3 regions of the Streptomyces sp. NPDC093260 genome follow, and region 3 is predicted to be linked to each of the others. Evidence: riboswitches for the same ligand, from Rfam matches in the RefSeq annotation. Region 3 holds a riboswitch; each other region holds the start of a gene.

The links. A riboswitch is a leader RNA that binds a small molecule or an ion and turns the genes downstream of it on or off. The one in region 3 is predicted to bind cyclic di-AMP.
Region 1: it holds a riboswitch for cyclic di-AMP, as region 3 does, so the genes downstream of both, AB0N63_RS05855 (M23 family metallopeptidase) here and AB0N63_RS29285 (transglycosylase family protein) in region 3, are expected to answer to the same signal.
Region 2: it holds a riboswitch for cyclic di-AMP, as region 3 does, so the genes downstream of both, AB0N63_RS26765 (C40 family peptidase) here and AB0N63_RS29285 (transglycosylase family protein) in region 3, are expected to answer to the same signal.

The regions. Positions count from the first base shown of each region.
Region 1 covers NZ_JBFBEK010000003.1:368,846-373,117, reverse strand. Annotated here, with positions in the region: gene AB0N63_RS05855 (M23 family metallopeptidase) at 211-969, opposite strand; cyclic di-AMP (ydaO/yuaA leader) riboswitch at 982-1,144, opposite strand; gene AB0N63_RS05850 (pitrilysin family protein) at 1,368-2,756, opposite strand; gene AB0N63_RS05845 (pitrilysin family protein) at 2,753-4,123, opposite strand.
Region 2 covers NZ_JBFBEK010000024.1:101,481-105,752, forward strand. Annotated here, with positions in the region: gene AB0N63_RS26750 (DUF397 domain-containing protein) at 1-115, opposite strand, end outside; gene AB0N63_RS26755 (helix-turn-helix transcriptional regulator) at 143-1,003, opposite strand; gene AB0N63_RS26760 (ATP-binding protein) at 1,274-1,720, shown strand; gene AB0N63_RS26765 (C40 family peptidase) at 2,577-3,050, opposite strand; cyclic di-AMP (ydaO/yuaA leader) riboswitch at 3,054-3,267, opposite strand; gene AB0N63_RS26770 (hypothetical protein) at 3,672-4,019, opposite strand.
Region 3 covers NZ_JBFBEK010000029.1:82,574-86,845, reverse strand. Annotated here, with positions in the region: gene AB0N63_RS29290 (transglycosylase family protein) at 1-1,092, shown strand, start outside; cyclic di-AMP (ydaO/yuaA leader) riboswitch at 1,275-1,440, shown strand; gene AB0N63_RS29285 (transglycosylase family protein) at 1,445-2,176, shown strand; gene eno (phosphopyruvate hydratase) at 2,488-3,774, shown strand; gene AB0N63_RS29275 (septum formation initiator family protein) at 3,975-4,272, shown strand, end outside.

The DNA of each region.
Region 1 (4,272 bases), on a different contig from region 3:
GGCGACACCTGTTCCGTGACTCTATTGCAATACGCCGGGATTTCCGACGGGCAGCCGGGTTCCATGGGAAATTTTTGGACAGCAAAATACCTGGGCGGCTGGAAATGCCGAAAGCCCCGGCTCGGGGCCGGGGCTTCGTGGACCGTCCGTGGTCTTCCGCACTTGTCGTGCGGTCGTGCTCTGCGCTCTTCGGCGGTCGCGGGCCGTTGGTCAGACGTTCACACCGTGCTGGCGCAGGTAGGCGACCGGATCGACGTCGGAGCCGTAGTCCGGGGTGGTGCGGGCCTCGAAGTGGAGGTGCGGCCCGGTGACGTTTCCGGTCGCGCCGGACACGCCGATCTGCTGCCCCGCGACGACCTGCTGGCCCACCGTGACGCCGACGGACGACAGGTGGCCGTACTGCGTGTACATGCCGTCGGCCATCCGGATCACGATCTGGTTGCCGTACGCCCCGCCCCAGCCGGTCTCCACGACGGTGCCGACGCCGACCGCGTGCACGGTGGTGCCGCTCGCGGCGTGGAAGTCGACGCCGGTGTGGGAGCCGGAGGACCACAGGGAGCCGCCGGTCTTGTAGCCGGTGGAGACGTAGGAGCCGGAGATCGGCGGCACGAAGGTGTTCAGGCGCTTGCGCTCGGCCTCGCGGGCGGCGCGCTCCTTGGCCTCGCGCTCCTTCTTGGCCAGCGCGGCGGCCTTCTCGCGGGCGGCCTGCTCGGCCAGTTTCTGCTCCGCGGCGTGCTGCTGCGCGGCGGCCTGCGCGTCGATCTTGGCGGCGACGGTGTCACCGATGGTGATGACCGGGGTGAGGCCGGTGTCCTCGGGGGCCGGGGTCTCGGCGGCGAGCGCCGGGGCGGCGGCCAGGGTGCCGAGGACGCCGGTGGTGGTGAGGGCCGCGACGCCCGCCGCTCGGACGGTGGTGCGGTGCATCCGGCTGGGCCGGCGGTGCTTCCCGGTGGCGCGCGTGAACGCCATGCAGACGTGGGTCCTTTCCTTCCCTCTCGCCTACCGGGTTAGCTGACGGGTTCGGAGCAGGAAGGTCTCCTACGGACCCCCTCGCCGGCGCGTGGGCGTCCGATTCACCCCAGGGACTGCGTGGGTCCCCGGCTCCCCTGGCTCGCGCCGTACGGGGACTCGGCGATGACTGTCCGGTGCCGCGGGTGCGGCGCACTGCCTGACGAACAGCCGGATCGACGCTAGACGGGGCCGGTTTCGATTCCCAAACGGATCCGGTGTTTTGTAGCGCAGGCCACAGGTCAGACAGGCAGCCTCTCCCGCAATTCGGACACGACGGGGCCCTGGTGACGCTTCGGTCACCAGGGCCCCACGCGCACGCGTGCGTCGCCGTCGCCCCGCGCGGGCGGCGGATGCCGCTACTCGGCGGCGACGACGGTGACCTGACCGATGCCCAGGGCCTCGACCGGCTCCTTGATCTGCGCCGCGTCGCCGACGAGGACGGTCACCAGGCGGTCCACCGGGAAGGCGTTGACGACGGCCGCGGTGGCCTCCACCGTGCCGGTGGCGGCGAGCTGCTGATAGAGCGTCGCCTGGTAGTCGTCGGGCAGGTGCTGCTCCACCTGGTCGGCCAGGGTGCTCGCCACGGCCGCCGCCGTCTCGTACTTCAGCGGCGCCACGCCGACGAGGTTCTGCACGGCGACGTCCCGCTCGGCGTCGGTGAGACCGCCCGCGGCGAGCTTGCGCAGCACCGTGAACAGGTCGTCCAGGGCCGGGCCGGTGTTCGGCGTGTCGACCGAGCCGCTGATGGCGAGCATCGCGGCGCCCGAGCCGTCGGGGGCCGAGCGCAGCACCTGGCCGAAGGCCCGCACGCCGTAGGTGTAGCCCTTCTCCTCGCGCAGGACGCGGTCCAGGCGGGAGGTGAGGGTGCCGCCGAGGCAGTAGGTGCCGAGCACCTGCGCGGGCCACACCCGGTCGTGCCGGTCGGGGCCGACACGGCCGATGAGCAGCTGCGTCTGGACCGCGCCGGGGCGGTCCACGATGACCACGCGGCCGGTGTCGTCGGCGGTGACCGGCGGCACGGGCCGCGGCTCGGTCGGCGAGCCGGTCCAGGCGCCGAGGGTCTCGCCGAGCAGTGCGTCCAGGTCGATGCCGGTGAGGTCGCCGACCACCACGGCGGTGGCCGTGGCGGGCCGTACATGGCGGTCGTAGAAGGCGCGGACGGCCGCCGCGTCGATGGCGCGGACGGTGTGCTCGGTGCCCTGGCGCGGGCGGGAGATGCGCGCGTCGGCCGGGAACAGCTCCTTGGAGAGTTCCTTGGCGGCGCGGCGGGAGGGGTTGGCCAGCTCGTGCGGGATCTCGTCCAGCCGGTTGCCCACCAGCCGCTCCACCTCGGAGTCGGCGAACGCGGGCGCCCTGAGGGCGTCGGCGAGCAGCCCGAGGCCCTTGGCCAGCCGGGAGGCGGGCACCTCCAGGCTGAGCCGGACGCCGGGGTGGTCGGCGTGCGCGTCGAGGGTGGCGCCGGCGCGCTCCAGCTCGGCGGCGAACTCCTCGGCGGAGTGCTTGTCGGTTCCCTCGGAGAAGGCCCGCGCCATGATCGTGGCGACGCCGTCCAGGCCCTTCGGCTCGGCGTCCAGGGGCGCGTCGAGCAGCACCTCGACGGCGACGACCTGCTGGCCGGGGCGGTGGCAGCGCAGCACGGTGAGACCGTTGTCGAGGGCGCCGCGCTCAGGCGCCGGGAACGCCCACGGCCTGGCCTCGCCGGGCTGCGGCTGGGGGTGGAAGTCCATGGTGGCCAGCTCGGTCACTTCGCCGTCTCCTCGGTGTCGTCGGTGGCCGCGGCGTCCGCGTCCTGGGCGTCGGCCGCGGCGGCGGGCGTCGGCTCGTAGACGAGCACCGCGCGGTTGTCGGGGCGCAGGCGGGCCTTGGCGACCTCCTGGACCTCCTCGGGGGTCACCTCCAGGACGCGCCGGACGGCGGTCAGGGCGAGCTGCGGGTCGCCGAACAGGACGGCGAACCGGCACAGTTCGTCGGCGCGGCCGGCCACCGTGCCGAGCCGGTCCAGCCACTCGCGCTCCAGCTGGGCCTGCGCGCGCTCCATCTCCTCGGCGGTCGGTCCCTCCTCGGCGAACCGGGCCAGCTCCTCGTCGATGGCGGTCTCGATGACCGGCACCTCCACGTCGCCGGAGGCCTTGACGTCCAGCCAGCCGAGGGACGGCGCGCCGGCCAGCCGCAGCAGGCCGAAGCCGGCCGCGACGGCGGTGCGGTCGCGGCGCACCAGACGGTTGTAGAGCCGGGAGGACTCGCCGCCGCCGAGGACGGTGAGGGCGAGGTCGGCGGCGTCGCAGGCGCGCGTGCCGTCCTCCGGCAGCCGGTAGGCGGCCATCAGGGCGCGGGCGGGGACCTCCTCCTCGACGACCTCGCGCAGCTGCTCGCCGAGGACGTCGGGCAGGGAGCCGTCGCGCGGCTCGGGCTTGCCGTCGTGGGCGGGGATGGAGCCGAAGTACTTCTCGATCCAGGCGAGCGTCTGCTGCGGGTCGATGTCGCCGACGACCGACAGGACGGCGTTGTTGGGCGCGTAGTAGGTGCGGAAGAACGCGCGGGCGTCCTCCAGGGTGGCCGCGTCCAGGTCCGCCATCGACCCGATGGGCGTGTGGTGGTAGGGGTGGCCCTCCGGGTAGGCGAGGGCGGTCAGCTTCTCGAAGGCGGTGCCGTAGGGGACGTTGTCGTAGCGCTGGCGGCGCTCGTTCTTGACGACGTCCCGCTGGTTCTCCATGGACTCCTCGTCGAGGGCGGCCAGCAGCGAGCCCATGCGGTCGGCCTCCAGCCAGAGGGCGAGCTCCAGCTGGTGGGCGGGCATGGTCTCGAAGTAGTTGGTGCGCTCGAAGCTGGTGGTGCCGTTGAGCGAGCCGCCGGCGCCCTGCACCAGTTCGAAGTGGCCGTTGCCCTTGACCTGGGCGGAGCCCTGGAACATCAGGTGCTCGAAGAGGTGAGCCAGACCGGTGCGTCCCTTGACCTCGTGACGGGAGCCGACGTCGTACCAGAGGCACACCGCCGCGACCGGGGTCAGGTGGTCCTCTGAGAGCACCACGCGAAGGCCGTTGGCCAGGCGGTGCTCGGTCGCTGTCAGGCCGCCGGAGCCTGCCTCGGCTGTGGCCGTGTGACCCATGGGCATGTACGTCCCTTCGATCGCGATGGCGGTCTGGAAACCGCCCTTTTCCTGCCGGTCCTGCCACTGTATGCAAGCGCGCGCACGCCTGGCGAAGTTCCCGGACGTCGTACGCCGAGAGCGAGAACGAAAGAGGGACGGCGACCGGCCGCGCG
Region 2 (4,272 bases), on a different contig from region 3:
AGGCCGGTCGGGCGGTCTCCACACAGTTGTTCGCTCCCGTGCTGTAGCTGCTGCGCAGCCACCGCACCCGGTGGAGATCGGCGCTGGAAGGTACGTGCCGCGGCGGAGCGGACATGATGCCTCCTTGTTCGGTCGCGCGCCGTCACATGGTCTGGCGCATCCCGGCGATGAAGTCCGACGAGTCCTCGGCCGACAGGGCGTGGAACCGAAGAGCGTCGAAGGCCTCGGTGTAGGCCTCTAGGTCTTCTTTCCGATCGAGATGGTGGCTACTCGTCAAGTGGTCGAGAACGACCACATCCAGATCAGTAGTGTGAGAAAAAGAGAAGATGACGAAGGGACCGGTGACGCCGATGTGGGCCCCGGCGGAGAACGGCAGTACCTGCAACCGCACCTGCGGGAGCCGCGCCGCCTCCTCCAGTCGCTCCAGCTGACGCGCCATCACCTCCGGGCCGCCCACCTCACGATGGAGTACGGCTTCGTCGAGCACCGCGTTCAGCTCCAGCGGCGGATCGGCCCGCAGGACGTGCTGGCGGCCGAGCCGGACCTCGACCAGCGCGTCCAGCCGCTCCTCGTCGAGGCCCTCCACGGCGGCCCGGGTCACCGCACGGGCGTACTCGGGAGTCTGGAGCAGTCCGGGCACGACCGTGGTCTCCAGGGTGCGCATCGCGGTCGCCTGCGACTCCAGGCTGATGAAGTCTCGGTAGGTGGGGGGCAGGACCCCGCGGTAGGCGTGCCACCAGCGGTGCCGGCCGTCGCCGTCCTCGGAGCCGGCCAGGGCCAGCAGCAGCCGCCGCAACTGCGTGTCATGGACGTCGTAGGCGTCCAGCAGCAGCCGCACGTCGGCCGGCTTCGTACCGCTGGTGCCGGTCTCGATCCGGCTCACCTTCGACTGGTGCCAGCCCACCAGCCGGGCCGCCTGCCCGCTGGTGAGACCCGCGCCGGTGCGCAGTGCGCGCAGTTCGGCGCCCAGCTTGCGGCGGCGCACCACGGGACCGTGCTGCATGGGCTCTCCTTCCTCCCTCCGGCTCCCCGCGACGGACCGCGCCGCGCCGGGCGGGACCGGTTCCCGCGGGTGCGAGGAGAGTCCTGCCGCATACGGTCGGCCGTCGCAGAGTTCACCGCTTCGAGCGACAGATATATGCATATCCCGGTGGATCGCCACCAGGACCCGCGTGGTGATGGCAGTCTGACGGCGAAGCACCAGTCCGGGACCGTACTCGAACCATCCGCTCCGTGTCGGACCACGGCCCCGTGGGAAAGGGACGACATCGCCATGGCAGACCTCCTGGAAGCATCCGTCACTCTGCCGAGCGATCCCGCCTCGGTCTCCGCCGCCCGCTCCTACGCGGTGGACACCCTGGCGGAATGGGGTCTGCCGGCGCGGACGGAGACCGCCGACACCGTACGGCTCATCGTCTCGGAGCTCGCCACCAACGCCGTCCAGCACACTCTCGGGCAGTCGCCCACCTTCACGGTCGACCTCGCTCTGGAGCGGGACGAGTTGCTGCGCATCGGGGTGACCGACAGCCACCCCCGGTTCCCGAAGCGGCTGCCGGCCGCCGTCCAGCAGGACAACGGCCGGGGCATGGTGATCATCCGGTGGCTCGCCGCGGAGTGCGGCGGCAGGTTGAGCGTGAGACCCACCCGCGAGGGCGGCAAGACGGTCTGCATCGAACTCCCGTGGACCCCACGGGACCACCGCCCGGCGACGGCGAGCTGAGCGGCGGCGGGAGCGGGGCGCGGCGTACGCCCCGAGCGACCGGGTCGTCCACGACCGCGAGGGCGGGCGTGCCGTGCATGGCCGGCGGGGCGGGTGCGCACGCCGGAAGGGCCCGCTGACCCGCGGCCGCGGTGGCCCGGACGGGCCGCGGCTGCCACGGCCTGCGGCCGTGAGCGCGTCGACCGGACGCCGGTGACCGTGCCGCCGGGTCGGCCCTGCGGCCCTGCGGCCGAGTCGGCTCGCAGCCGCGGTGGTGGACCGGCTTCCGGGTGTGGGACGCCGGGTCGGTTTCCGGCAGCGGCGGTCGCTCGGCTTCCGGTCGCGACCGTGGGACGGCTTGCGGACGGAGCACCACGAGTGGCCGGGCGGTCCGCGACGGTCGGCAGACGGCAGACGGCAGACGGCAGACGGCAGACGGCAGACGGCGGACGGCGGACGGCGGACGGCAGACGGCAGACGGCGGACGGCGGACGGCCGTGGCCGCCGATGGCCGTGACCATCCCGGCCGTAGCCGCCGTAGCGCCGTAGCGCCGTAGCCCCGGTGGCCGTGACGCCGGTCGGCGCACGGCCGGAGCGGACCCCGTACCCGGGTGCGGGTGCGGGTGCGGGCCGCCGGGCACGGGGCGGGCGCGGGCGGTGCGTGTCGGCCGGTGGGCGGTCCACGGCGGTGACCGCCGGCGGTCACCGGCCGCGTCGGCCGGTGGACCGCGTCGGACCGCGGCCCGCGGCCGACGCGCCGGTCGGCAAACCGCAGCGGGGGCCGGACCGGCCCGGAGCGGCAGGGCCCGGGGGCGCGGCGGCGAGCCGGCCCGGCGGCGGTGACGGGCGGTCACCCGGGCCGCCGCCCTCGGGCGGGTCAGCTGACCCGCCCGTACCACACGCTCTTCGTCCAGATCTTCTGCAGCCGCACCACGTCCCCGGTCTTCGGCGCGTGCCAGATCTTGCCCGCGCCGGCGTAGATGCCGACGTGGTAGACGTACGAGCCCGAGTGGAAGAACACCAGGTCGCCGGCGCGGCGGCTGCCCGCCGAGATGTGGCGGGTCTTGTTGTACTGCTGCTCGGCCGTGCGGGGCAGCTTCTTGCCGGCCCGCTTGAACGAGTACAGCGTGAGCCCGGAGCAGTCGAACCGCCGCGGTCCTGTGGCGCCCCACTGGTAGGGCGAGCCCTTCTTGGACGCGGCGATCTGGAGCGCCTTCGTCGCGAGAGTCGCGGCCGAGGCGTCGGAGGCGGCGCCGGGCACCACGATCGAACCGCCGACGGCGGCGATGGTCAGGGCCGAGGCCGTGCCGGCCCGGGCCATGAACGACGGGACACGATTGAGCGCAGTCATGCGCAACCCTTCGTCAGCCGCCTGTGAAGGATGACCTGTCGGATTCGGGCTGGCGAAGTTGCCCGGCCGCATCGCTGCGGCTTCACCCCAAGGGCTGCTCGACCCGGCCATGGCGTGACCGTTCCGGCGACCCGTCGTGCTCGGGTCCTCCACTCCTGCCGATCCACTCCCGTCGACCGGTCGTCCGTGCGGCGGCAGGACTCGGCGTCCGCCCGGACCGCCCCGCCGCTGTGGCGGGGGCTTGTCGTCAGACAGGGATCTTCACCTACGGATGTCCGAAAATCCCAACGCAACCGAGGATTTGTGTTGTTACTCACCACTCACCCGTTCGGGTGGACACTCGCGCGTTCGAACGACTGTGTCCTCCCGCGGCGAGGCCCGGACCAGCGGCGGAACGGCGTATTCCGCCATCCGTGCAGGCGAGTTGCGCAACCGCGGAGACGCCGAAACAGGGTGTGTATCTACGCCGAAAGGCGGTACGTCATTTGGTCCGTTTCGGGTCCCGCCCGCGGGTGTCGGCTCCGTCGGTGATGCGAGCGCACCGAGGGAGCGTCCGAGGCGCATCGGTGGGCACGGCGGGGGCACGCCTGCGGGCACGACGGCGGCACGTCTGTGGGTACGTCAACTCGGGTCCTGGGGCGGCAGGGTGACGCGGGCGGCCCGCCGCTCGCCGTCGAGCGCCCGCAGTGCTCGCGCCAGGGTGGCCGTGTGCAGCTCGGTCTCGCCACGCCGGTGCATCAGCGCGAGCGCGTCCCGCAGTTCGGCCGCCGCGCGGACGAGCGCCTGAGCGGCCCTCAGTCCGCTGTAGGTGTTTTCGTGCCGCCCCGGATTGATCCGGCCCAGCAGATCCACCGCGACGAGGTAACGGTCGATCAGCTCCGACTCGGCGCGGGTCAGCGCCGGCAGCGGCGGTTCCGAGGGCGGTCCGGCGGACGGCCCGGGCAGTCCGGGCGGGGCGGGCGGCGGCATCGGCGGCTCACCCCGCGACCGTGGCGGGAGCGGGCGTCCGGGGAGCAAGCGTCCGGGGAGCGGGCGTCCGGGGCGGGGGCGTCCGAACGGTTCCGCTCACGCGCTCCACGGCCTCCGGGGTGATGCGGCGGGCGGACGGTCGGTCCATGGCGCAGCCCTCCGTGCGACGGTCCTCGGCCCCCGCGCGGGGCGCGGGTGTCGAGAAGGTACAGGACGTACACAACCCGGCGGCACCCCTCGGCCGGTCGGCTTC
Region 3 (4,272 bases):
CGCCCCCGCCAGGCTCCGGCCCTCCTCGTCGCCGCCGGCGTCACCGGCTCGGCCATCGCCATCCCGCTCGTCGCCGCCTCCGGCGCCAGCGCGGCCGACGGCACCACGTGGGACAAGGTGGCGCAGTGCGAGACCGGCGGCTCCTGGAGCGCCGACAACGGCAACGGCTACTACGGGGGCCTGCTGCTGACGCAGGACGACTGGGAGCAGTACGGCGGCCTCGCGTACGCGGCGAGCCCCGACCAGGCCAGCCGGTCCCAGCAGATAGCCGTGGCCGAGAAGATACTCGCCGACCGCGGCCCGGGCGCCTGGCACACCTGCGGGCTGCTCGCCGGGCTCACCAGGAGTTCGGGCGCGGCCGAGGTCGACACGGGCGTGGGCGGTTCCGCGCCCACCACTTCCGGGAAGGGCGCGACAGGCACCGGCAAGTCGTCCGGTTCATCCGGTACCTCCGGTTCGTCCGGCGACGAGGACCCCGGCCTGTCCGACTCGTCCCACGGTTCGTCCAACTCCACCGGTTCGTCCGGTTCCACCGCCGCCGACGGCGACACGACGGACTCGCCGTCCGGTACGCCCGGTACGTCCCGTTCGGCGGACCGGCCCGACGACCCCGCCGCGAAGCAGTCCACTTCGCCCTCCTCGCCCACGAAGAAGGACGACACGGCCAAGTCCGACACATCCCACACGTCCGGTACGCCTGGTACGACCCCCTCGGCGGGTGCCGGGTCCGGCGACTCCGACTACTCGGTCAACCCCCAGCAGGTGGTGGGCTCTTCGGCCCTCGTGGACACCGGGGCGCTGGGCGGCGGCCGGCATCGCGGCGGCAGCGCCGCCGAGGACCCCGCTGGCGACTCCGCGGCCGCCGCGGGCGGTCGGCACGCCTCCCGGACCGACGGACTCGCCACCGACACGGTCGGCGGCTCCTACACCGTCCGCTCCGGCGACTCCCTCGCCTCCATCGCCGACTCCCTTGACGTGGACGGTGGATGGCACGCGCTCTACGCCGCCAACCAGAGCGTCATCGGCTCCGACCCGAACCGCGTCGCCGCCGGTCAGACCCTGGATGTCCCCGCCGAAAACGCCGCAAACTAGGGGGAGTTCACGTCACGCTTCGCGCCGAATGTCCCTTTCGGTGAAAGTGTGGGATGAGTCTCAGAAGCCCTGATCGTCTTTGAAATTCCGTCGATCGCGTGTCTACGGTCGTGATCGCTCGCCACCGCGAGCCCCGGCGGCCGCAACGCCGAATCCTGCCAGCGGCCGTACGGGAACAGTCGTCGCGTCACGCGCCGCAGGCAGGAGCGGGGGACCCAGGTAAGTTGCCGCGCCGGTCGGTTGACCGGAGCGGCTGGGGGTGAAGCCGTGCCTCATCGAGGGCGCGGCCGGGCAACTCAACCGGCCCGAACCCGACAGCTCACCTCGCAGGCGTCGGTGAGGGGATCCAACCATGCTGTTTTCCAGCAAGGGCAAGCACCGTCGTCCCTCCAAGGCCACCCGGGCCATCGCGCTCGCCGGAGTCACCGGTGCCGCCGTGGCCGCGCCGCTGATGGCCGCGGGCAACGCCTCCGCCGCCACCGCCTCCGAGTGGGACGCGGTCGCGCAGTGCGAGTCCGGCGGCAACTGGTCGATCAACACCGGCAACGGCTTCTACGGCGGCCTGCAGTTCACCAACTCCACCTGGGCCGCGTACGGCGGCACCGCCTACGCCTCGCGCGCCGACCTGGCGAGCAAGTCGCAGCAGATAGCCGTCGCCGAGAAGGTCCTCGCGGGCCAGGGCAAGGGCGCCTGGCCGGTCTGCGGCAAGGGCCTGTCCGGCGCCTCGTACTCGGGCGACACCAGCTCCTCCTCGTCCTCTTCCTCCTCGTCGGGCAACGACTCCGGCAGCAGCTCGAAGAGCAGCGGCTCGTCCGGGAGCAGCGCCGCCGGCCGCTCCACCGAGCAGCAGAGCGCCAACCGCTCCGCCACGCGGCCGGCTCCGAAGAAGACCGTCACCACCCCGACCGGCAAGAAGGTCGCGAAGGGCGACGGCGAGTACAAGGTGGTCGCCGGCGACACCCTCAGCTCCATCGCCGCCGCGCACCACGTCCAGGGCGGCTGGGAGAAGCTGTTCCGGCTCAACAAGGACATCGTCCAGGACGCCGACCTCATCTACCCGGGCCAGCAGCTGCACCTGAAGTGACAGCAGGCCGCGGGCCCGCTCACCGGCCCCGCCCCGGCGTGAGCGCCACCATGGTGGCGTCCACACGGGGCTGACCCCCCGTCCCCACGGGCTCCCCGCCCCGGTGCGTTCTCCCCCGTACGCACCGGGGCGGGGCTTTTTCACCTTCTGTTCCCGGCCCCGTCACCGGCCCCTTTGTTCCGTGCTGGAACAATGTGTAGCGTCACCCTGTCCACGGGACGGTCGGTCGGCCGGTCGGCGCCCCGGGACGGTTAGGCTCTAGCCGCAAGGCACACCTGCCCCGCACTTCAAGCGTCACATCCACGAAGGAGATGCTCGTGCCGTCCATCGACGTCGTCGTAGCCCGGGAAATCCTGGACTCCCGAGGCAACCCCACGGTCGAGGTCGAGGTCGGCCTCGACGACGGCAGCACGGGTCGTGCCGCCGTCCCGTCCGGCGCCTCCACCGGCGCCTTCGAGGCCATCGAGCTGCGCGACGGTGACCCGAACCGCTACCAGGGCAAGGGCGTCGAGAAGGCCGTCCTCGCCGTGATCGAGCAGATCGGCCCGGAGCTGGTCGGCTACGACGCCACCGAGCAGCGGCTGATCGACCAGGCCATGTTCGACCTGGACGCCACCGACAACAAGGGCTCCCTCGGCGCCAACGCCATCCTCGGCGTCTCGCTCGCCGTCGCGCACGCCGCCTCCGAGGCGTCCGACCTCCCGCTCTTCCGCTACCTGGGCGGCCCCAACGCGCACCTGCTGCCGGTGCCGATGATGAACATCCTGAACGGCGGCTCGCACGCCGACTCCAACGTGGACATCCAGGAGTTCATGATCGCCCCGATCGGCGCGGAGTCCTTCTCCGAGGCCCTGCGCTGGGGCGCCGAGGTCTACCACACCCTCAAGAAGGTGCTGAAGGCCAAGGGTCTGGCCACCGGCCTCGGCGACGAGGGCGGCTTCGCCCCGAACCTCGGCTCCAACCGCGAGGCCCTGGACCTGATCCTCGAGGCCATCAAGGAAGCCGGCTACGCCCCCGGCGAGCAGATCGCCCTGGCGCTCGACGTCGCCGCCTCCGAGTTCTACAAGGACGGCAAGTACCTCTTCGAGGGCAAGGAGCGCTCCGCCGCCGAGATGACGGAGTACTACGAGGAGCTGGTGGCGGCCTACCCGCTGGTCTCCATCGAGGACCCGCTGTTCGAGGACGACTGGGCAGGCTGGAAGGTCATCACCGACAAGCTCGGCGAGAAGGTCCAGCTCGTCGGCGACGACCTGTTCGTCACCAACCCCGAGCGCCTCGCCCGCGGCATCGAGGAGGGCACCGCCAACGCCCTGCTGGTGAAGGTGAACCAGATCGGCTCGCTCACCGAGACCCTGGACGCCGTCGAGCTGGCCCAGCGCAACGGCTTCAAGTGCATGATGTCCCACCGCTCCGGCGAGACCGAGGACGTCACCATCGCCGACCTGGCCGTCGCCACCAACTGCGGTCAGATCAAGACCGGTGCCCCGGCCCGCTCCGAGCGCGTCGCCAAGTACAACCAGCTGCTGCGCATCGAGGAGATCCTCGACGACGCCGCGGTGTACGCCGGCCGCAGCGCGTTCCCGCGCTTCAAGGGCTGAGCGAGCCAGCAAGCCGCTCGGCCCGGCGGGCGAGCGGCCCGAGCAGGCTGACCGGCCCGCGCCGCCGCCGCGCGGCACGGGCCGCAAAGAGGTCAAGAGGTCAAGATTCAGCCAGTCGTACGTACGTCCCCGGACGCGGTCCCGTACCGTGTCCGGGGACGTACGCACGTGTGAACGGACACGATCGGGAGGCGGAGACGATGGCCGTGCGGGACCGGGACCGGTTCTCCACCGCGACCAGGCTCAGGCTGCTCGGCGAGCAGACCGCCGCCCGCGTCTACCGCTCCCAGACCCGGCGCCAGGCGCGACGCTCCCGGCTCACCGGGCGCGCGGCGCTGCTGGCGCTGGTGGTCTGCTCGATGGTGGTCGCGCTGGCGTACCCGATGCGGCAGTACGTCTCCCAGCGCGAGGGCATCGCCGATCTGAAGCGGCAGAAGCAGCAGGCCCAGCAGCGGGTCGAGCAGCTGCGCGACCTCAAGGCGCGCTGGCAGGACGACG